Regions from separate parts of the Pseudoalteromonas sp. Scap06 genome, predicted to be linked through region 1. Evidence: predicted binding sites of a transcription regulator. Region 1 holds the regulator's gene; each other region holds the start of a gene.

Evidence for each region. Region 1 encodes MetJ, which represses methionine synthesis genes. Its sites were predicted from a motif close to TAGACGTCTAGACGTCTA; they were not measured.
Region 2: a site for MetJ is predicted at 2,835-2,852, ahead of FLM47_RS12155 (methylenetetrahydrofolate reductase). Genes of this name have one in related genera too.
Region 3: a site for MetJ is predicted at 2,121-2,138, ahead of FLM47_RS05050 (translation initiation factor). Genes of this name have one in related genera too.
Region 4: a site for MetJ is predicted at 2,604-2,621, ahead of metK (methionine adenosyltransferase). Genes of this name have one in related genera too.

What each region holds. Positions count from the first base shown of each region.
Region 1 covers NZ_CP041330.1:327,174-332,975, forward strand. The annotation lists gene rpmE (50S ribosomal protein L31) at 180-395, shown strand; gene FLM47_RS01495 (malic enzyme-like NAD(P)-binding protein) at 919-2,160, shown strand; gene metJ (met regulon transcriptional regulator MetJ) at 2,233-2,553, opposite strand; gene metB (cystathionine gamma-synthase) at 2,752-3,999, shown strand; gene metL (bifunctional aspartate kinase/homoserine dehydrogenase II) at 4,049-5,802, shown strand, end outside.
Region 2 covers NZ_CP041330.1:2,614,981-2,620,782, reverse strand. The annotation lists gene FLM47_RS12165 (heme NO-binding domain-containing protein) at 1-7, shown strand, start outside; gene FLM47_RS12160 (response regulator) at 10-1,743, shown strand; gene FLM47_RS12155 (methylenetetrahydrofolate reductase) at 1,835-2,791, opposite strand; gene FLM47_RS12150 (pitrilysin family protein) at 3,041-5,802, shown strand, end outside.
Region 3 covers NZ_CP041330.1:1,094,707-1,100,508, reverse strand. The annotation lists gene FLM47_RS05065 (DUF3379 family protein) at 1-114, shown strand, start outside; gene FLM47_RS05060 (amino acid aminotransferase) at 191-1,381, opposite strand; gene FLM47_RS05055 (GAF domain-containing protein) at 1,460-2,119, opposite strand; gene FLM47_RS05050 (translation initiation factor) at 2,368-2,697, shown strand; gene FLM47_RS05045 (EAL domain-containing protein) at 2,712-5,714, opposite strand.
Region 4 covers NZ_CP041330.1:2,580,965-2,586,766, forward strand. The annotation lists gene FLM47_RS12020 (pyrimidine/purine nucleoside phosphorylase) at 1-30, opposite strand, end outside; gene tkt (transketolase) at 466-2,457, opposite strand; gene metK (methionine adenosyltransferase) at 2,723-3,874, shown strand; gene FLM47_RS12035 (hypothetical protein) at 4,014-4,559, shown strand; gene FLM47_RS12040 (5-formyltetrahydrofolate cyclo-ligase) at 4,578-5,174, shown strand; gene rpiA (ribose-5-phosphate isomerase RpiA) at 5,227-5,802, shown strand, end outside.

The DNA.
Region 1 (5,802 bases):
AAGCCTACCGACAAATCAGTAATCAATAGGTGTTTGCAGACTTTTTAGTAAAAAGAATAATTAAAGCTTGTGTGCGTGCGGGTTGTTGGATAAAATTCGCGACCAATAAATTTGTTTTAACGACGTATGGTGCCAGACTTCGGGTTTGGAGAGCGATGCGGCCTTAACTAGAGGTTCCTATGAAAGAAGGTATTCACCCTAAGTACGAAGTAATTTCTGCAACTTGTTCATGCGGAAACAAATTCGAAACTCGTTCTACTTTGTGTAAAGACATTCACTTAGACGTATGTTCTGCGTGTCACCCGTTTTACACTGGTAAGCAAAAGATTTTAGACACTGGCGGCCGTGTTGATCGCTTCAACAAGCGCTTCGGTGCACTTAGCAGCAAAAAATAATTTTTTGTTTCTATGTAAAAAAAGCACCTTAGGGTGCTTTTTTTGTGCCTAAAATTCACTTATCCCTCCATTTTATAACAGTTTTGTATTTATTATTTTTGCATAACTATTTCCTGTTCTTATTCCGAATATGCATAAACATTTGCAGACAAAATTGCCAATATTATCTATATTTTTATTTGTTACACTTTAAATATGGTACTTAAATGTAGTTAACGTGAAGTTATTTGTATTTAAAGTTAAACAAAGTTCGGTATTTCACTATTTTAATTTAAGACTGAAAAGAGTATTTCATAAATATTGAATAAGGGTAAAAACGACCTGTAATATTCATTTTTATGACGAATTTATATTTTAAAAATGTCAGGATAATCTAGGGAAGTTGCTGATAAATCACTTAAAATTAAGAGTTCTAGCATATAACAGGATAGACCTGATATTGCTTGGAATTTAAAAATAATAAAGGTATCGTAGAATAAAACTACCTCTCACTTTAACTTAAATTGCAGGATATAATCGCGTTATGTCAGATTTTCGTGAACAAGCACTACATTACCATGCCCATCCCGTTCCAGGTAAAATCAGTATTGAGCTGACCAAGCCCGCTGAGACGGTTAAAGACCTCGCGCTCGCATATAGCCCAGGTGTTGCAGAACCTGTTCGTGAAATTGCCGCTGATCCAGCAAATGCCTATAAGTATACTGGTAAAGGAAATATGGTTGCGGTTATTACTAACGGCACCGCAATTTTAGGCTTAGGTAATTTAGGCCCACTGGCCTCAAAACCAGTAATGGAAGGCAAGGCATTATTATTTAAACGTTTTGCAGGTCTAGATTCAATTGATATAGAAGTTAAGCACCGCACAACCGAAGACTTTATCAACACGGTTGCGAATATTGCAGACACGTTTGGTGGTATCAACCTAGAAGATATTAAAGCGCCAGAATGTTTTGAGATAGAAAAAGCACTTATAGAACGTTGCAGCATTCCTGTATTTCATGATGACCAACATGGTACGGCAATTGTAACGGCTGCGGGTATGCTAAATGCGCTAGAAGTACAAGGTAAAGCAATTGAAGATGCGATTATCGTGTGTTTAGGTGCCGGCGCTGCAGCTGTTGCCTGTATGGAGCTTTTAATTAAGTGTGGCGCACTGCGTGAACATATTTATATGTTAGACCGTAAAGGCGTTATTCATACACGTCGTGATGACTTAAATGAATATAAGCAATTATTTGCAAACAATACGGATAAACGTACTTTACAGGACGTAATTGAAGATGCCGATGTGTTTGTTGGTGTATCAGGCCCTAATTTATTAGCCGCCGATGATTTGAAGTTAATGGCTGACCGCCCAGTTGTATTTGCATGTTCAAACCCCGATCCTGAAATTGATCCGCAATTAGCACATGCTGCACGCAACGATCTTATTATGGCGACTGGCCGTTCTGATTATCCGAACCAAGTTAACAACGTACTTTGTTTTCCATTTATTTTCCGTGGCGCACTAGATGTACGCGCAAGTGAAATAAACGATGAAATGAAAATAGCTGCTGTAGAGGCAATTCGCAGTATTGCTAAAGAGCCAGTTCCGGCTGAAGTACTGACTGCTGCAGGTATCGATAAACTAGAGTTTGGTGCTAAATATATTATACCAAAACCTATGGATCCGCGCTTATTGCCTCGTATCGCCAAAGCCGTTGCTCAAGCTGCAGTTGATTCGGGTGTGGCACAAATTGATATGCCAGAGAACTACATGGCGTAATTTTAAGTGTGAATTAACGCAAAAAAAACCTCAGCATTTGCTGAGGTTTTTTTATAACACAGATAAAGAAATTTAATCTTCATTTAAAATAGGCACTTCTAGTCCCATTTCTTGCATTATTTTCTTCACCTCTTCAGGTACTTTTTCTGCGTTGTCTTTACGTAGATCATCATCATTAGGCAGCGGTTGCCCTGTAAATGCATGCAAAAATGCTTCGCATAAAAGCTCACTATTTGTTGCATGGCGCAAGTTGTTTATTTGACGACGAGTACGTTCGTCAGTTAATACTTTTAATACATTTAGCGGGATCGAAACGGTGATCTTTTTTACTTGTTCGGATTTTTTCCCGTGTTCTGCGTATGGGTGAATATATTCACCATTCCATTTAGCCATAAGATGTATCGTTGCCTCAGATTATAAATTGCTCACACAGCATCAAAGCGTGTAAATATGCGTGAAATTCTATCGGTTTAAAAAAGATAGTCAAATACTAGTTATTTAGCTATCTAGACATTTAAATGCTTTGACATCTTAAACTGCATGCGCTACCTTTTAGACGTCTAAACTTCCAAAATAGTAAAGGTGACGAAAATGAGTGAAAAAAATAAGGCAACAATTGCTGTTCGTAGTGGAATAGAAGCCGACAAACAGCATGGTGCGGTTGTTCCACCGCTTTATTTATCAACAACTTACTCATTTTCTGACTTTGATACCAAACGCCAATATGATTATGGCCGCAGTGGTAATCCTAACCGTGACATTTTGGCTGAGGCGCTCACTGAACTTGAAGGCGGGGCTAAAGGCATTATTACTGCAACGGGTATGGCGGCAGTTCACTTAACAACTCAATTATTAAATAGTAACGATACGTTAATGATTCCTCACGATTGCTATGGTGGCAGCTATCGTTTATTTACCTCACTAGAAAAACGCGGCTTGTTAAAGCTAGAAGTGGTCGATTTCACTAAAAGCGAAAGCTTATCGCAAATTCTTGCTATTAAACCTAAGCTGATCTGGATTGAAACACCGAGTAATCCAATTTTACGATTAACTGATATTAAAGCAGTTACCGATATTGCTAAGCAGTGCGGTGCTCTGGTTGCTGCCGATAACACATTTTTATCGCCGGCTTTGCAAAATCCGATTAAATTTGGTGCTGATATTGTGGTTCACTCAACTACTAAATATATCAATGGTCATTCAGATGTTGTTGGGGGGGCGGTTATTGCAGCAACCGCTGAGCTTGGTGAAGAACTGGCATGGTGGGCAAATAATATTGGCATTACTGGAGCGCCATTTGATAGCTATTTAACTCTCAGAGGTTTGCGCACGTTAAACGTGCGTTTGAGGCAACACCAAGAAAATGCACTCGCTATTGCACAGTATCTAGAAAACTCCCCGTTTGTTGCTCAGGTTTACTATCCAGGTCTTGAATCACATCCACAACATGCGCTTGCTAAGGCGCAGCAGTTTGGCTTTGGTGCAATGGTTAGTTTTGATATCAAAGGCGATATAAACGATGCTGCAGCGTTTTTAACGCGCTTAAATGAATTTAGTTTGGCGGAATCATTAGGCGGAGTTGAAAGTTTGATTTGTCACCCCGCAACCATGACCCATGCAGGCATGGAGGCGACTGCCCGTGCAGAAGCTGGGGTGGGTGATACGCTTATTCGTATTTCGGTGGGTATTGAAGATGCAAAAGACTTACTTGCTGATTTAGACAGGGTATTTAATTTGGTTCGCCCCGGGCAAGCAGATAATGCTTTAGCTGCAAAAAATGGTGCCAGTGAGTCATTTGGCTCAGCGAAACTAAACGCGGCGCATCCGGCGTTATGGTAGTGCCTACCAATTTTGAAAATATAAAACATGAAGTCGAGTTGGTATTAACATGGTAAATCAGGTTCATAAATTTGGTGGTTCGAGTTTAAGCTCAGCGGATCGCTTTAAAAGTGTCGCAAATATTATTTTAACTCATGCTCAAGCCGGGGATTGTGTGGTGGTATCTGCTGCCGGTAAAACCACCGATACCTTGGTTAAATTGTGGCAAAGCTTTGAACAGCAAGATACCCAAGCGATTGCTGACATTATTTTATTAATAAGTAATCATCAATCTTCGCTAATTGAACAATTGCTTATAGCGGGTGCTAAGCATGAAGCACTCAATATACTTGCCACTGAGCTAAGCATTATTACTCAGCAGGCTAAGCAAAACATATTAACTGAAGCGTGGCTATTAGCTCATGGCGAATTATGGTCTGCAAGGCTATTAAGCGCTTACTTAGGGCAACTTAACGTTAGTGCTTGCGCTCTGGACGCTAGGCAATTATTTACGTTAGACGCAGGGCAGCTACAGCATGCTAATAATCAGCAGCAGTGCTTAAAAGCCATAGATACAAGCAAAATTAATGTCGTTACAGGGTTTATTGCGGCTAATTTACAACATGAAACCGTGACCTTAGGACGTAACGGCAGTGATTACAGTGCTACTTTATTAGCACGATATTGCAATGCTAAAAAAGTGTCTATTTGGACTGACACTCAAGGTGTTTTTAGTACTGATCCGCGTAAGGTAGCTAATGCGATTAAGTATGCGCGGGTGTGCCGCGAACAAGCTAATTTATTGGCTAGATTAGGTAACCCCGTACTACATGCTAAAACATTATCGCCATTAAAAGGGACCGATATAGAGTTAATTGTTCGCAGTAGTTACGATCTTCAAGGCAGCCATACCGAAATAGTTAAATTAGGAATGAGTAAACAAAAGCGCTTTTTAACCACGATTAACAATGTGGATTTACTTACTGTTGATGATTTGAGTGAAGGCGAGGTAGCGCATGTTAGTCAGCTTATTCAGCATAGTTTGCATCACTTTGAACATGCGGGCGAAATTTACTTGGTAGTCCCTGCGTCGGCGACATATCAGGTGGTTAATTATTTTGCTGGCCGCGCCAACATTAGTGATTCTAACTTAAATGGGGTTGCAATTATTGCATCAGAGCCAGATATAGCGATACTCGGTGAGCAAAGTGCAGCTGTACTTCAAGCGCAATCAATTCACCCTAGGTTTACTCATTTTGGTGACGGTTATACGTTATTATTAACCGATCAGGTACTTGAGAGTGATGTGCTGAGCTTACTGCATGATAAATTGATCAATAAAGCGCAAGAAATAGCTTTAATTATTGCAGGGCTTGGTAATGTTGGTGCTGAATTTATGCGCCAACTACCTGCACAAATAGCCCGTTTATCATCAGGTTTTAACATTAAGTTAGTAGCATTACTACGCTCAGAGCAGATGCTGGTTAATGCCAATGGGTTAGACTGTGAGAGCTGGCAACAGCAATGGGAAAACCATGCAAGCCCCTATCAGCAAGCTGATTTGCTGTCATACATTGATACGCTTGAGTATGAACATAAGGTAGTGATTGATATTACCGCCAGTGAATATTTTAGCCAGCTTTATAGCAAATTTGTGGAATTAAATTGTCACTTAATTAGTGCTAATAAATACGCAGGCACAGCTCCGCTGAGCTGGTATCAAGCATTACGTGAAGATTTGGCACAGCGCGGCTTACATTGGCGTTATAATGCCAGTGTGGGAGCCGGATTACCGATTAACTTTGCACTGGCCGATTTGCAAAA
Region 2 (5,802 bases), 1.1 Mb from region 1:
AGGTTAGATATGGACATTGCTCTTTTACAGCGCAGGTTAGAGCGAGAGCGTTTGGCGCGAAAAGAAGCTGAAAAGCTATTAGAAGCCAAATCATTACAACTTTACGAAGCCAATGAAGTGCTCAAAGGAGCGGCTGAAAACTTAGAGCAAGAGGTTGCTAATAGAACCCATGCCCTCAAACTTGCGAAACAAGATGCAGAAGCTGCAAATAATGCTAAATCAGACTTTTTGGCAAATATGAGTCATGAGATTCGTACCCCGATGAATGCAATAATTGGCATGGCTTATCTTGCTTTAGATACCGGGCTTTCTGATAAGCAACGCGACTATGTTGAAAAAATTCACTATTCGGCAGAGTCTTTATTAGGGATCATTAATGATATTTTAGACTTTTCAAAGGTCGAAGCGGGTAAAATAGAGCTAGAACAAAAAGAATTCAATTTTAATATCTTTCTAGAAAATCTTGTCAATATTATTAGCACGCTAGCATCACAAAGAAAAATTGAAGTGCTGTTTGATATTGACCCCTTACTGCCTGACTTTTTTATTGGTGATGCATTAAGGCTTAATCAAGTGCTGTTAAATTTGCTTAATAATGCACTGAAGTTCTCAACCCGCGGCAAAGTTGTATTAGCTGTAAAGTTAGCGCAAAAGGTAGACAATTTTTGCAGTGTCACTTTTTCTGTTTTAGATAATGGCATTGGAATGAGCCAAGCACAAGTAGACTCACTATTTAAACCTTTTACTCAGGCTGACGTGTCTACAACGCGAAAGTTTGGTGGGACTGGGCTTGGCTTGGTAATAAGTAAAACGTTGGTAGAACTAATGCAGGGAAATGTTTTAGTAAACAGTAAACTCAATAAAGGAAGTTGTTTTAGCTTTACTATTCCACTTAGCTATTCGACTAAAAAAAGTGAGTTTGAAATATCACATGTTAGGGCTAAGCAGGCCCTTGTTATCGAAAGTTCAGACAGTACGTTAGCATCATTACAAACGCTGCTTATTGGATTTGAAGTTAAAGTTGATATTGCAAATAATATCAACCAAGTGCTAGACCGGTTAAGCGCCTTACATGATTACGACTTTATTTTTATAGATTGGCGTACTTTAAATTTAAATAATGACAGGGCTGCGCAGTCTCTTCGAAGTGAACTCAAATTAAATGCGAAAAAGCTAATCGTAGTAGCACCTTGTGAAAATAAAGCACTCAACGAAAGCCTACTAGGATTTGCTGATAACACTTATAAAGTGCTGATCAAACCAATTATTAAAAGCACATTATACAATGTACTTTTACAAATTATGCATATAAAAACACTTAATAAGCCAGAATCACAAGAGAGCTCAGATACACAAAATGCATTACAAAAGCTTCAAGGTATTCATATTTTATTGGTTGAAGACAATCCGCTCAATCAGCAAGTAGCAACACAAATACTTCGCAAAAAAGGCTTAATCGTTGATGTTGCCAATGATGGTATTGAGGCATTAGAAGCGCTAAAAAATAAAACCTATGATGGGGTGTTAATGGATTGCCAGATGCCCCGAATGGATGGTTACACAGCAGCCAAAGAAATAAAAAAACAAGCAAAGTTTAAAAATTTACCCATTATTGCAATGACTGCTAATACAAGAGAAACCGATTTACTAAAGGCGAAAGGTTGCGGTATGAATGGCTATATTTCAAAGCCTATTAAAGTTGAAAGTATGTTTGAAGTAATAGCAAAATGGGTGTGTATTTAATCTTTTGTTTTCAATTATTTTATTAACTAACTTGGAAATATAAAAAAGGCAAGCCAGCAGCTTGCCAAGTACGGTATAAATCAGTTTAACTTTACGCTATCAGTTTCTCCGCAAGGTTGAGTTCCATTGTGGCTTTTAATAAACGGTATAAGTTAATAGACGCATCTATTTCTTCTTTACGATTGGTTAAGCTTTCAATATTTAAACCCAGTGGCACACCTAAGTGCGCACAGCTTTTTAAAATTGAGTCGAGATTTTCACGACAAATACGCACTGATTCGCTTAGTGTATTTTCCGAATCAAGCATGCGCCATTTAGTTGCCTCTGGCACCGAGATACCTAGCCACTGCATAAACTCCAAGGTTTTTTCACCACCACAAGGCGTAAAGGTTAATATAATCCGATTAGGTGTCAGGCCTTGTGCTTTGCATGTGCGCGCATAACTGGTTATTAAATCTATGGTTGCTTGTGCATTGTAAACGGCTTGAGAGATAAAAAACTGGCATCCTTGTGCTGTTTTTTCTATTAAGCGTTGGTGCTCGTTGCGCTTATTGGCATGGCGCTCAGCAATGGTTACACCACCTAAAAAGAAATCTTCAGACTGCTCTGCCAGTGTTTTATAGGCATTCGGTAAGCTCAGCTTTATATCACCTGCTGATGAAGGGCTACCCACTAACACCACGTTTTTTAAATCGTAGTCATTTTTGGTTTCATCTAACCACGCTTTAAACTCACTCACACCGCGCTGAGCTACACTTTTATAAGTAATTACATCAAGATCAGATAAGCCTCGTAAGAGTTGGCTGTACTCGCGCGGATCAACTGTTTGCTTAAATGCAAATGGACGCGCTTGCTCTGTACGGCTACTTTCATCTTGAATGTCATAAATAACTACGCCGTCATATTCAATTTCGTGTAAACGGCCTAATAACTTTTCGGCAATGATTTTTAATTGCGCTTTATCAGTCCCAATTTTTGGCGGTGTTGTGCCAATTAGGTAAACACCTTGGTTGGTGTCCTGTATTTTTTCTTGAAGTGATAAAGCCATAATCCCCATTCCAGCTTAATTTGTGATGATGGATTTAATATAGCAGCCATTTAGACGTCTAGATAGATTTATTTATTGAAAGTTTCTCAACTAACGTGAATTATTTTCATAGTTAAACCAAGTTACCAGCAATAACTGACACAGTTGTTTACATAATTAATAGGCTTAGGGCTCTTATATTTAATTACTTTACGGCATACTTAGTTTGGTAAATGTTTTAAAAATTGCTCAATTTAAAAAGGGATAACAATGAAATTTAAATTATTGGCAACTAGCCTAGCGGTATCGCTGGCTTTAACGGGTTGCGCTATGCAGCAAAGTCAAAACACGCAAACAGTAGCCCAACAAGAACAAGTTAATAAAGCAGATGAGCGTGTTTTTTCACAAGATTACCTAATAGAAGAGCTAGATAACGGCTTGCGCGTTATGGTAGTTAAAACCGATTACCCAGATGTAGTATCGCTACAAATACCTGTATCTGTTGGCTCGCGTAATGAAGTGGAAGCGGGTAAAACTGGTTTTGCTCACTTTTTTGAACACATGATGTTTAAAGGCTCTGAAAAGTTTCCGCAAGATGTGTATTCAGATATTCTAAAAAATTCAGGGGTTGATAACCGCGCCTATACAACTAACGATTACACTAACTACCACTTAAATTTTTCAAAACAGCATCTTGATAAAGTACTTGAGATTGAAGCTGATATTTTTCAAAACTTAAGCTACACCGAAGAACAATTTAGAACGGAAGCGCTAACGGTTAAAGGCGAGTACTTAAAAAATAATGCCAGTCCAATTCGTAAATTATTAAGTGCGGTACGCCAAGAAGCGTTCGATAAACATACCTATAAACACACTACTATGGGCTTTTTTGAAGATATTGAAGCCATGCCAGATCAAATGGCCTACGGTAAAGAATTTTTTGCTAAGTTTTATAAGCCTGAATATGTATCGCTTGTGATTGTTGGTGATGTTGAGCCAAAAGAGACCATGGCGATGGTTAAAAAGCACTGGGGTAACTGGCAAAAAGGCGACTATGTTGCTGATATTCCAAAAGAGCCAACTCAACAAGCGCCAAAATATGTGCATGAGCAAAACGAAGGATTACCTGGTCACTGGTTACTTGTGTCGTATAAAGGCGCCGCATGGGAGCCTCAGAAAAAAGACAGAGCCGCATTAGATTTACTCTCGCAGCTTTATTTTTCTAGCAATTCAGATATTTACCAAGAGCTGGTAGTAGAAAGGCAAATAGCGAGTCAAATGTTTACCTACAACCCAGAGACAAAAGATCCAGGGTTACTGCATGTATTTGTAAAAGTTGAAAATGCCGATGATTTAGCCACAGTACGTGATGCCATTAATCGTACGTATGCTAAAGCGCGTACCGAGTTGGTTGATAGCCAAAAACTCAGCGATTTAAAGTCTAACCTTAAATACAGTTTTATAAATGGTTTAGATTCATCGCAAGCAATTGCCTCTACACTTGCCAGCTATATGCATTTTGAGCGCGATCCTGAGGTGATTAATCAGCTGTATAAATCGGCAGACAATATCACTAGCGAAGATATTAGAGCCGTTGCAAATAAGTATTTTGTTGATAATGCCCGCACCACAATTACTATGTCGGCACTTGATAAAGCCCCTGGTTTTGAGCAAGAAAGCGACTTAAATGCCTTGGTAGCTAAGTATCAGCAAGCACCGAGTAAGCCTATCTTTAAGGTGCTTGATAAAACCAATAGCTCGCCGTTAATCGATATTAACTTATTATTTAATACCGGTGCCGCTGCCGATCCGCAGGGTAAAAAAGGCGTAGCGGCTTTAACTGCCGCAATGCTGGCGCAAGGTGGCTCAACCTCAATGAGTTACAAAGATATTAAAAAGGCAATGTATCCGCTGGCGGGTAGTTTTGGTTATCAAATAGATAAAGAAATGCTGTCGTTCCAAGGGCGTATTCATAAAGATAATGCTGCTCAGTGGTATGCTTTAGTGAGTGAGCAGCTGTTAAGCCCAGGCTTTAGAGAAGATGACTTTAAGCGCCTGAAAAAAGAAATGATCGATGGCATTAAATCAGGCTTAAAAGCTTCTAACGACGAAGAGTTGGGTAAAGAAGTGCTCTACAGCGTGCTTTATAAAGGCCACCCTTATGAAAGCTATAACTACGGTGACTTATCTGATTTAGAAGCGCTGACTCTTGATGATGTTAAAGCGTTTTATAATGCTGAACTTACACAAGCTAAACTTACTGTGGGTTTAATTGGTGCCGTACCTGAAAAACTTAAAGCACAAATGTTAGCTGACTTGGCGACACTTCCAAAAGGCGAACAAAGCCGCTTAACAATCCCTGATGCGCCAGAGCTTAAAGGTCATCATGCAACAATTGTTGAAAAGTCAGCGCAATCAACAGCTGTATCGTTTGGCTTTCCTATTGATACAATTCGTAGCAGCGAAGACTGGACTGCATTGTGGCTAGTGCGTTCGTACTTTGGTGAGCATCGTAGTTCTAACAGTTACTTGTACGAACGTATTCGTCAAACGCGTGGCATGAACTATGGCGATTACGCCTATATTGAATACTTCCCTAGGGGTATGTTTCAAACTAAACCTGATGCAAACTTAGGCCGCTCGGAGCAAATATTCCAGGTGTGGCTGCGTCCACTGCGCTCAAACAACGATGCGCATTTTGCTACCCGTACCGCATTATTTGAGCTAGATAAATTAATTAAAAATGGCATGACTGAGGCTGATTTTGAAGCCACACGTAACTTTTTAATTAACTTTGTGCCGCAAATGGTTGCTAGTCAAAATCGTCAGTTAGGTTATGCGCTAGATAGCGAGTTTTATAACACCGATAGTTTTGTAAACTACGTTACAAGCAAACTGAAAACATTGACTGTTGACGATGTAAATCGAGTGATTAAAGACAACCTACAAACCGAGAATATTCACTATGTGTTTGTTACCGGTGATGGTGAAGATATGCAAAAACGTTTAGCAACTATGCAAACCTCGCCTAT
Region 3 (5,802 bases), 770 kb from region 1:
TATGCTGGCCATATAAATCGTGGCAAACAGGCCGATACCGTGCTAATTGCAAGCCTTGGCTCACCAGTTGATATGTATAATGAACGTATTTCAGGTGCTATTCGCTGGCTTTAAGCCATTATAGAAACAATAAAAAACCGCAACGAGTGTGCGGTTTTTTTATTATTTAAAAGCCAAAGCTTCTTACTGATTACTTACAAACATCAGCAACTGCGTTAGCAAAGTAGTTGATATTTGCTTGGCTAATACCTGCTACGTTAACACGGCTAGAACCGACAATGTAAATACCGTATTCTTTTTGTAGGCGCTCGATTTGCTCTTTATTAATACCTAAGAAAGAGAACATACCGTGTTGGCGGTCAATAAACGAGAAGTCCTGAGCAATATCTTTTGCTGCCAGGCTGTCTTTAATTAAACTACGTAAACCATTAATACGGTTACGCATTTCATCAAGTTCACTGTGCCATAGCTGCGTTAATTCTGTGCTGCTTAAAATAGTGTTTACAATGTCTGCACCGTGCGCTGGCGGCATAGAATAAATGCTACGTACCACACTTAATAACACCGAGTTTGAAATATCAGCTGTTGCACTGTCTTTTGCAATGATTGAACAGGCACCAATACGCTCACGGTATAAGCCGAAGTTTTTAGAACATGATGAACAAATGATCAACTCTTCAACCGCATTGGCTAAAATACGTAAACCATTCGCATCTTCTTCTAAAGAAGAGCCAAAACCTTGATATGCAATATCAATTAATGGCGTAAAACCCACATCTTTTGCAAGTTCAGCAATAGTATTCCATTGTGTTTCGTTTAAATCCATACCACTTGGGTTGTGACAACATGCATGTAATAACACCACATCGCCCTTAGGCACCTGTGTTAGTGTTTCAACCATTTCATCAAACAATAAATCTTTGTTTTCGTAATCGTAGTATGGGTATTCTTTTACCGTTAAGCCTGCAGCTTCAAATAAGCTAATGTGGTTTGCCCACGTTGGATTGGTTACCCATACAGTTGCATCTGGATTACAACGTACAATGAATTCTGCAGCAACACGAAGTGCACCAGTACCGCCAGGAGCTTGTGCTGTGCGTACGCGGTTAGCTAATAATGCAGGGTGTTCACCTAGTAGAAGATTTTCCATTTGTTGACAGTAATCTAAATTACCAGCAAGACCAATGTAAGATTTGCTCATTTCATTTTCTAAACGAAATGCTTCTGCTTTTTTTACTGACTTTAATACTGGGGTATTCCCCTGCTCGTCTTTATATACACCAACCCCTAAGTCAATCTTATTTGGGTTAGTATCTTGCTTGTAGGCCGCCATAAGGCCAAGAATAGGGTCTGTTGGTAATGGTTTTAATACTGAGAACATTGGCTATCTCTTCGTTATTTAGGGGTTAGCTGTTGCGATAAGCTTAACATAAAAACTCACTAGATTGACTAGTGTTATTTACACTAAAAAGTGAGGAATTTTAATGCAGCACGCAATTAATAACGCGAGCGTCGCTTTATCAAAAAAATCAGTGCTGAAGGCTTCACCATCAACAATACCTATACACTGATGTTGTGCATTAAATAGCGGTAAACAGGCTTCTGCTTTTACTTTCGGATCACAGGTGTAATATTCACCGCCTGCCGCTAAATACTGCTCAACATTATTAATAACGCGCCCTTTACCACTAAGCGCTACTTGAACGTTATTGCTGGCAGTCGCAAATTCAGCAGTAAGCGGAAATAAAGGACGACTCGGCGCACCAAAATAAGCCAGCTTTAATAACTGCTCCCCTTCATTGGTGTGGGTATTCTGATAAATGCCGTACCAATCAAGCTTTGTGTTTTCAATGACGTAGTCAACAATCAATTGAAGTTGCGCTAATTTTTCAGTTGTTTGCGTACTTTGGCTGACATAATCGCTTAGTTTAAACGGCTCATCCTGTAGGTAACCAAATAAACTACATGCCCCACCTTCACCTAGCTCAGGAATTTGATATTCCCAACGCACGGCTGGTGCAGCATTTTTATTTAGGTATTGCTCAAGCTTTTCTAGCTCAGCGTGAATTAACTGTGGCTCAACATTAAGTTGAGCATACTCTAAGTAAGAATTAACCATTTGGACGTCCATACATCTATAATGCCGAAATAGTAGCATGGATGTTTTTATAGTGCTAGCCAATTTAAAGTGCTTTTTTAAAATCTTTAAACACTTTTATTCATAGATATAATTGCGGTATTTAAACTGGTTGCTTTATCTTTGGGGGCATTAAAAGGTGTTCAGCTTAGGTGCAAAAATTACGCCTTTGCTTCACAAATTTGTTATTATTTGCCGCATTATTATATTCAATCTTAAGTAGGTTAATTATGAGTGATAGTCACTTAGTGTATTCAACAGCAACAGGGCGAATTGATCAGCCAAAGCCAGAAAAAGAACTGGATGTAAAACTATTTAAAGACGGGTCAATTCGCATAGAACGTCAAACCAAAGGCCGAAAAGGTAAAGGTGTAATGCTGGTTGTTGGTCTTGATCCACAACAGCATGATTTGAAAAAGTTAGCAAAAACAATAAAAAGTAAGATGGGCCAAGGGGGCGCAGTAAAAGAAGGTGTTATTGAAGTACAAGGTGATGATCGCGACAAATTAAAAGCGATTTTAGAAGGATTAAAATTTAAAGTAAAAATTGCGGGTGGTTAACCCGCAATTCTTGCTTATTTAATAATTTTTAGCGCTGCTAATTGATCAAATAATGCGGGAATATCATCCTCAGCCACTGGCTTACTAAAATAATAGCCTTGAACAATAAAACAATTATTGTTTTGTAAAAACTCAACTTGCTCGATTGTTTCGACCCCTTCGGCAACTACATCAAGCTTCAGCTTTTGTGCCATAGCAATAATGGCCGCAGTGATCTCCATGTCGTTATCATCCTCAGGTATATCTTTGACAAACGAGCGATCAATTTTAAGAATATCGACAGGGAAACGCTTAAGGTAACTAAGTGAAGAATAACCCGTACCAAAATCATCAATAGAAATTGAGATACCCAACTTTTTAAGTTGATGTAACTGCTCAATAGCCGCTTCAACATTCCCCATCAGCATGCTTTCGGTTAATTCAAGATGCAGACTTTTAGCATTAATCTGCGTCTCTATAATTATTTTTTTCAGCATAGGCACTAAGCTTGCGTCTTTAAACTGTCTTGCTGACAGATTGATCGACATATTACTTGCTCTACCTTGTTGTTCTAGTCGCTTCGTAAACTCACACGCTTGTTGTAGCACCCATTTACCGAGCTCCACAATTAAACCCGTTGCCTCAGCTATCGGAATAAACTTAGTCGGAGGAATAAACCCTTGCGTAGGATGGAACCAACGAAGTAATGCTTCATACCCCACCACGCTATTATCGCGACAATCAACTTGTGGCTGGTAATGTAACGTGAGTTGCTTTTCTTTAATCGCATGACGCAACTCATTTTCTAGGAATAATCGTTCATTAGCTGCTGCATTTAAATCTTGGCTATAAAAATGGAAGGTATTACGCCCTTTGGCTTTTGCTTCATACATAGCTAAATCGGCATGCTTTAATAACTGATCTTCTTCTAGGCTATCAAAAGGCGCTAAGGTAATACCAATACTTGCACTAACAATCACTTCATTGCTGCCAAGTTTTATCGGCTGATTTAAGGTTTTTTGTATAGTGTCAGCGACTTCAGATGCTTCTTTTTGATGTTCAATACCACTAAGTAGAACAGCAAATTCATCCCCCCCTAAACGGGCTATGGTATCTTCCGCTCGTAAGCGCTGTTTTAAGCGTGTTGCCACTTCAACCAATAGCTGATCGCCCGCATCATGGCCTAAGGTATCGTTAATACGCTTAAACTCATCCAGATCAAAATAAAATAAAGCAAACGAGTAACGCCCTCTTTCAGCAAGCGCCATCGACTTTCTAAGTTGCATTCTAAAGAATGTACGATTAGCCAGCCCAGTTAGTGTGTCAAAATAAGCGAGCTGTTCCATTTTTCGCTGACTTTCTTTCACAAACGAAATATCTTGTGCTGATGCCACGTAACTAGTGATTTTACCACCATCTTCTCGAATAGGTGACACACTGAGCGATACCCATATTGGCGGCTTATTTAGCGCTTCTATAAGCGTATCTCCTCGCCAGTAATTACGATTACGCAAATCAATGTCAATATCCTCTACCAACATGGTCATCTCATTGGCAATAATTGTCAGTAATGGCTGGCGTAAGAAATCATTCTCGACAAAATCAGTCATCTCCAACATTTTTGGATTAACGTATTCAATGACAAAATTTTCATCGGTGATCACCACGCCCGTACCCGAGAACGCAACCGCTTTAGATAAGCGGTTTGCTGCTTTCTCCGCGATTTCTTTCTCTATTATACGCTGATTTAAGCCATCAATGAGTTTACGTATTTCAATGGTCATGTCTTTGAATGAGCCATTAAGCGTGCCAATTTCATCTTTGTTTTCTTTTGGAAACTCAATTTCTAGATGACCTTTACCGAAGTTAGTAACTGCATAAACCAACGAATGTAAGCGTCTTAATACCAATTGGTAAAGTGCTTGGTGTAATAGTAAAGCAACTAAAATGGCATACAGAATAAATAAACCAAAAAACTTAAGTTTTAAATCTTTCAATGCCGATAACGTTGAGGAACGTTTTTGATATACACCCACATACCAGTTTACGCCTTCCACTTTGTGAATATTGATAATATAGTCTTCATCATTTAGTGAAAATGAATCGGCATATTCTGGTAACTGTATTTGTCCAGCGCTATCAATTACGCGCTTTAGTTCTGGGGAAATAAAGTCTTCTGGTAGCAGCTTTTTACCTGTCTCACCGTATTTTGTATAACTATCAGAACCTAAGTTTGGGTGCGCTAATAATTGCCCTTGCTCATCAAATACTACAAGGTGTTTTTCTTTTCCGCCTACGGGTAATTGCGATATTAAGGAGTCGAGTGACATATCGCTGCCTGTAACGCCTAAAAACTCATCATCGTTATAAATAGGGACAATTAAACTCACAACCCATTTGTTCCATACGTTATCGTAGTAAACCCTAGACCACTGCGGATCACGTTGTGGATTGGTTAACGACTTAGCGTAATTAAAGCTTTCACTTTGATTAAACGTATAATCTCCGGGAACATTAAGTGCCCAGTTTGGTGGTGCAACACGAATAAAGTTATCTTCAGTTATAAGGTAAAAATTATAGAAATCTTGAATTAACGTAGGTGAAATAACTTTCCAAAGCGATTCAGAATCAGCAATTAGCTGTTTATAAAAGGGAGAGTATGCAGCTTGGGGAATAAACGCGGCTGATAGTCCATCCGCTGATGCACTGCGCACTGAGCCATCATTGGTGAGCTGCATTGTCTGTGTAGTATTATTTTTAAAAGACAGTTGGCCCTCAAATAGCTGCTCGCTAACAACAATATTAGCTTGCTCTGCTATTTTAACTTTGGTCGCTATCAAGTTGTTAAACTGGTTTATTAATAATTCATTTGATTGCTTTAATACCTCATGCTCTTCAAAAACAAGCTGTTTTTCTTCTGACTTGAGCATTAATGCAGCCGCGCAAATACCTGCCACTAAACAGATGCCAGAGATCAACAATGATAACTTTACACTGAGTGAGTTTATGCCAAATCGAGATGGAGGGCGTCGATACACAAAAAGCCAACCTTATTTATAATTATTATTTTCGTAAGTAATAGAAATATACCAGAACTTAAATCAGAATTATAAATTATTTATAAAC
Region 4 (5,802 bases), 1.1 Mb from region 1:
AACCACACTAACGTTATCGAACTTTGGCATGTTAACTCCTGTTATTAATTTATAATTTTGCTACCTCCACAGTGCCTGATACACAAAAGCCTTGCAAGTTAAGTGCTGTGAAAATTACTCACTTAGCAGCCAAAAGATTAAAAATGAACGACTTTATAGGGGAATTTGCTTCGAGCAACGGGCTAAACTTTTCGAACAGGTCTTTTAATGATTTGTGCACAAAGAGGACTATGAGACGCTACGCTTTAGAGAAGTGATCAAACAGCAGAATTGACTTTGTAATTTAGGTTTTGTATTGCCTCATTTTCTTCTCATTTACTTCTCTGTGTTCAAATAAATTTTTAATGATTTATGCACAAAGAGGGCTAGAAACACTGCGCTTTAGAGGCAGTGATAAAAGTACAACTCATAAAAAAGCCCGCTCTGTTTTACACAGCGCGGGCTTTTTTATGTTAAAGCAGTCGCTTAAAACAATGCGTTTGCTTTGTTAACGATGTTTTCTACGGTGAAGCCGAAGAATTCAAATAGCTCGTTAGCTGGTGCCGACTCGCCAAAGGTGGTCATACCGACTACGGCGCCATTTAGACCTACGTACTTGTACCAGTAATCAGCAATACCCGCTTCAATCGCTACGCGACGTGAAACGCTTGCTGGTAATACGCTTTCTTTGTACTCAGGCGATTGATCTTCAAACGCATCAGTACACGGCATAGATACAACACGTACCTTTTTACCCTGCGCACGTAGCTCTTTCGCAGAGTCTTGCGCTAGTTGTACTTCAGAGCCGGTAGCAATAAGAATAAGCTCTGGGTTGCCGTCACAACTTAGGATGTAACCACCCTTTTTAACGTCGCTTAATTGCTGTGCATCACGTGCTTGTTGCTCTAAGCCTTGGCGAGTAAAGATTAATGATGTAGGACCGTCTTTACGTTCAATAGCTTGTTGCCATGCAATTGCCGATTCAACTTGGTCACATGGGCGCCAATTGTAAAGGTTAGGCGTTAAACGCATGCTGGCAATTTGCTCTACAGGTTGGTGAGTTGGACCATCTTCACCTAAACCAATTGAATCGTGCGTGTATACAAAAATGCTTGGTTGCTTCATTAATGCAGCCATACGAACCGCGTTGCGTGCGTATTCCATAAACATTAAGAACGTTGCACCGTAAGGAATAAAGCCTTTATGAAGTGCAATACCATTCATAATTGCCGACATACCAAACTCACGCACACCGTAGTAAACGTAGTTACCACTTGCATCGTCTGCCGTTAAGCCTTTAGAGCCATCCCAAATTGTTAAGTTTGAACCTGCTAAATCGGCAGAGCCACCCATAAACTCAGGTAGTAACGGACCAAATGCGTTTAATGCATTTTGCGATGCTTTACGTGATGCTGGATTTGCTGGGTTTGCTTGTAACTGCTCAATATACGCTTGTGACTTTTCAGCCCAATCAGCGGGTAAATCTGAATTTGTACGGCGTTTGTATTCAGCTGCTAGCTCTGGGAATGCTTGCTCGTAGGCAGCAAATTTCTCATCCCAGCTTGCTTCAAGCTGTTGGCCTTTTTCTTTGTTATCCCACTGTGCATAAATGTCAGCAGGGATTTCAAATGCATCACCCGTCCAACCTAAGAACTCGCGAGATGCTTTAATTTCGTCATCACCTAATGGTGCGCCATGACAATCGTGGCTACCTGATTTATTAGGTGAGCCATATCCAATTACTGTTTTACAACAAATTAGCGTTGGTTTGTCAGTCACGCTTTTTGCTTCGCTAATTGCAGCACTTACAGCATCGCTGTTGTGGCCATCAACGTCGCTAATTACATGCCAGCCGTATGCTTTAAAACGTGCTGGTGTGTCATCGCTAAACCAGCCTTCAACTTCACCGTCGATTGAAATGCCGTTGTCATCCCAAAATGCCACTAACTTGCCTAGGCCTAATGTGCCAGCAAGCGAACAGGCTTCATGAGAAATACCTTCCATTAAACAACCATCACCCATAAATGCGTAAGTGTGGTGATCAACAATGTCATGGCCTTCACGGTTAAATTGAGCGGCTAATGCTTTTTCAGCAATTGCCATACCTACGGCATTTGTGATCCCTTGACCTAATGGACCCGTAGTGGTCTCAATTCCTGGCGCGTATCCATATTCTGGGTGGCCTGGTGTTTTAGAGTGCATTTGGCGGAAGTTTTTAATTTCGTCCAGTGGTAAATCATAACCACTTAAATGCAATAGAGAATAAATTAGCATTGAACCGTGACCATTTGAGAGTATAAATCGATCTCGGTCAGCCCACTCTGGATTTGTTGGGTTATGTTTTAGATAATCGCGCCATAATACTTCTGCGATATCAGCCATGCCCATAGGGGCTCCAGGGTGACCAGATTTGGCCTTTTGTACTGCGTCCATTGACAAGACGCGAATAGCATTTGCAAGTTCTTTGCGAGATGGCATGAATTCTCCTACCTTTATATGTATTTGCGCGGGTATTTATATACCTCCATTCTTACTTATTGTAGGGGCTGTGTGCAATTAAAAACCCATAAAAATAGGACATTATGAATATTTTTTAAGAACCTTTTACTATTATATATTTTATTTAGACGTCTAGGCGTAAAAAAACTATGCAAGTTCGCTTGTTTTAGATAAAATACGCGCCTTAATTTTTTAGCGCTAATACCGACGTTTGTGAAGCGCAATATTTGTGAGCATAATTACAATGGCAAAACATTTATTTACTTCTGAATCTGTTTCTGAAGGTCATCCGGATAAAATCGCCGATCAAATTTCTGATGCGGTACTTGATGCTATCCTAGAGCAAGACTCTCATGCCCGTGTAGCGTGTGAAACTTACGTTAAAACCGGTATGGTTATGGTTGGTGGTGAAATCACTACTAGCGCATGGGTTGATATCGAAGAAATTACACGTAAAACAGTACGTGAAATTGGTTACACACACTCAGATATGGGCTTTGATGCCGATTCGTGTGCAATTTTAAACACTATTGGTAAACAGTCTCCAGACATTAACCAAGGTGTTGACCGTACAAGCCCTGAAGAGCAAGGCGCTGGCGACCAAGGCTTAATGTTTGGTTACGCATGTAACGAAACTGAAGTATTAATGCCTGCTCCAATTACTTATTCTCACCGTTTAGTGCAGCGTCAAGCTGAAGTTCGTAAAAGCGGCGAGCTTAACTGGTTACGTCCAGATGCAAAATCACAAGTTACATTTGCATACGAAAATGGCAAGCCAGTAGGTATTGATGCCGTTGTACTTTCTACTCAGCACAGCGAAGATGTATCGCAAAATGACTTAGTAGAAGCGGTAATGGAAACAATTATTAAGCCAGTACTTCCTGCTGAGCTTATTACTAGCGCAACTAAATTTTTCATTAACCCAACGGGTCGTTTTGTTATTGGTGGCCCAATGGGTGACTGTGGTTTAACTGGTCGTAAAATCATTGTAGATACATACGGTGGCATGGCTCGTCACGGTGGTGGTGCTTTCTCTGGTAAAGATCCATCAAAAGTTGACCGCTCAGCGGCTTATGCTGCACGTTACGTTGCTAAAAACATTGTTGCTGCAGGCCTTGCTGATAAGTGTGAACTTCAAGTGTCTTACGCTATTGGTGTTGCAGAGCCTACTTCTATCAGTGTTGAAACATTTGGCACAGGTAAATTAGAAGAAGCGCGTTTAATTGAACTTATTCGTGAACACTTTGACTTACGCCCTTACGGTCTAATTCAAATGCTTGATCTTGAGCGCCCTATTTATCTTCCAACAGCGGCTTACGGCCACTTTGGTCGTGACGAATTCCCATGGGAACGCACAGATAAAGCAGACGCACTTCGCGCAGCAGCTGGTCTATAAGCCACTTAGCTAATATTTAAACGGCCCTTTTTAGGGCCGTTTTGCTATGTGTACTAAGTTAGTCGTAAAACAGTCTCGAACTGTTTAACATTTTAGGTATATACTCTGCTTATACAATAAAGCGTATTAGGGATAAAAAATGGCCGACAATTTTCGTGTTATATTTGTAGGACTTGCAGAAGGTGCAGACAGCCAAGCAGTGACCACTGCACTGACAGAAAAGCTGAAAACCTCGCCAGAAAAAGTGGCTGCTTTTTTTGATGGCAAACCGTTATTTGCCCCTTGCCCCAAAGATAAAGCACTCAAGCAAGCTAAGTTACTTTCAACGCTGGGGATTAAAAGCAAACTTCAGCAAGCTGCGGCTACACAAACGGCACCTCAAACAGCTTACGACAGCCAGCGAGATCAGCGCTTATTTGACGCCCTAGATTACATTACCAGTAGCCTAATTCGCCTTGAAGAAAAACTAGAAGATATTGAGCAACGCCTCCCTGAAGTTGAATTATCATTACCTGATGAAAACAATGAAGTATGGGAAGATGACGATTTAATGCTTGATGAGCCCCTCTCTACTGAGCCCAAAAAACGCGGCAACCTTGTTTTATATTCGCTGATTTCTACAGCCGTAATATTGCTTATTGTACTTGCTATGTACTTATTATTTCCTAATTTATTCTCTTTTTAATTACGGTTAAGCTATTTAATGAGTAATAATCGCGCACAAATAAGACACGATATTCGTAAAGCACGTAATAACCTATCAAAAAAACAGCAAGAATTAGCCGCCGAATCGCTTAAAGTGAATTTTATTCAACACTTAAAAAGCATAAATTCGGCCAAAAAAAGTCATATCGCGCTTTATTTAAGTAATGATGGAGAATTAGATACCTCATTGTTAATTAATGAATTATGGAACACTGACCAGGCTATTTACTTGCCCGTAATTCATCCATTTAATGGGGCTAATTTACTATTTCAACGCTATGAAAAAAACTCACCCATGAGAGCAAATCGCTATGGTATCTTGGAGCCTAAGTTGAACTGCTCTCAAATATGCCCCTTACCTGAGCTTGATTACGTTCTAATGCCATTAGTGGCATTTGATAAATTTGGTAATCGCCTTGGAATGGGAGGTGGGTTTTACGATAGAACATTGGCACGTTTATACGAACAACACTGGCAACAACCGCAACTTATTGGCCTCGCACATGCGTGCCAACAAGTCGATGAGTTACCGATTGAATCGTGGGATGTACCACTAAAAACGATCATAACACCCGATAAAATCTACTGTTGGTAACAACTAACCTTGTAAACTAACAGCCTATTTTGACACCAATGAGCAGACAACAATGACACAAGATGAATTAAAAAAAGCAGCTGCGTGGGCTGCACTCGAGTTTGTAAAAGAAAACACCATAGTAGGTGTAGGTACAGGCTCAACCGTTAATCACTTTATTGATGCCCTAGGCACAGTTAAAGACACCATCGTTGGTGCAGTATCAAGTTCAGAAGCATCTACAGCGCGCTTAAAAGAGCTTGGCATAGAAGTGTTTGAGCTTAACGATGTAGCAGCACTTGATGTATACGTTGATGGCGCAGATGAAATTAACGCCTTAAATGAAATGATCAAAGGCGGCGGTGCGGCGCTTACCCGCGAAAAAATAGTGGCAGCTGTAGCAAAACAGTTTGTATGTATTGTTGATGATACAAAACTAGTCGATACCTTAGGAGACTTCCCTCTTCCGGTTGAAGTTATTCCGATGGCACGTAGCTACGTTGCCCGTGAATTATTAAAACTAGGTGGTGACCCAGTTTATCGCCAAGGTGTAGTAACCGATAACGGCAACGTTATTTTAGATGTACATAATTTAAAAATTACCCATGCTAAACAGCTTGAAACACAAATAAATCAAATTGTTGGCGTA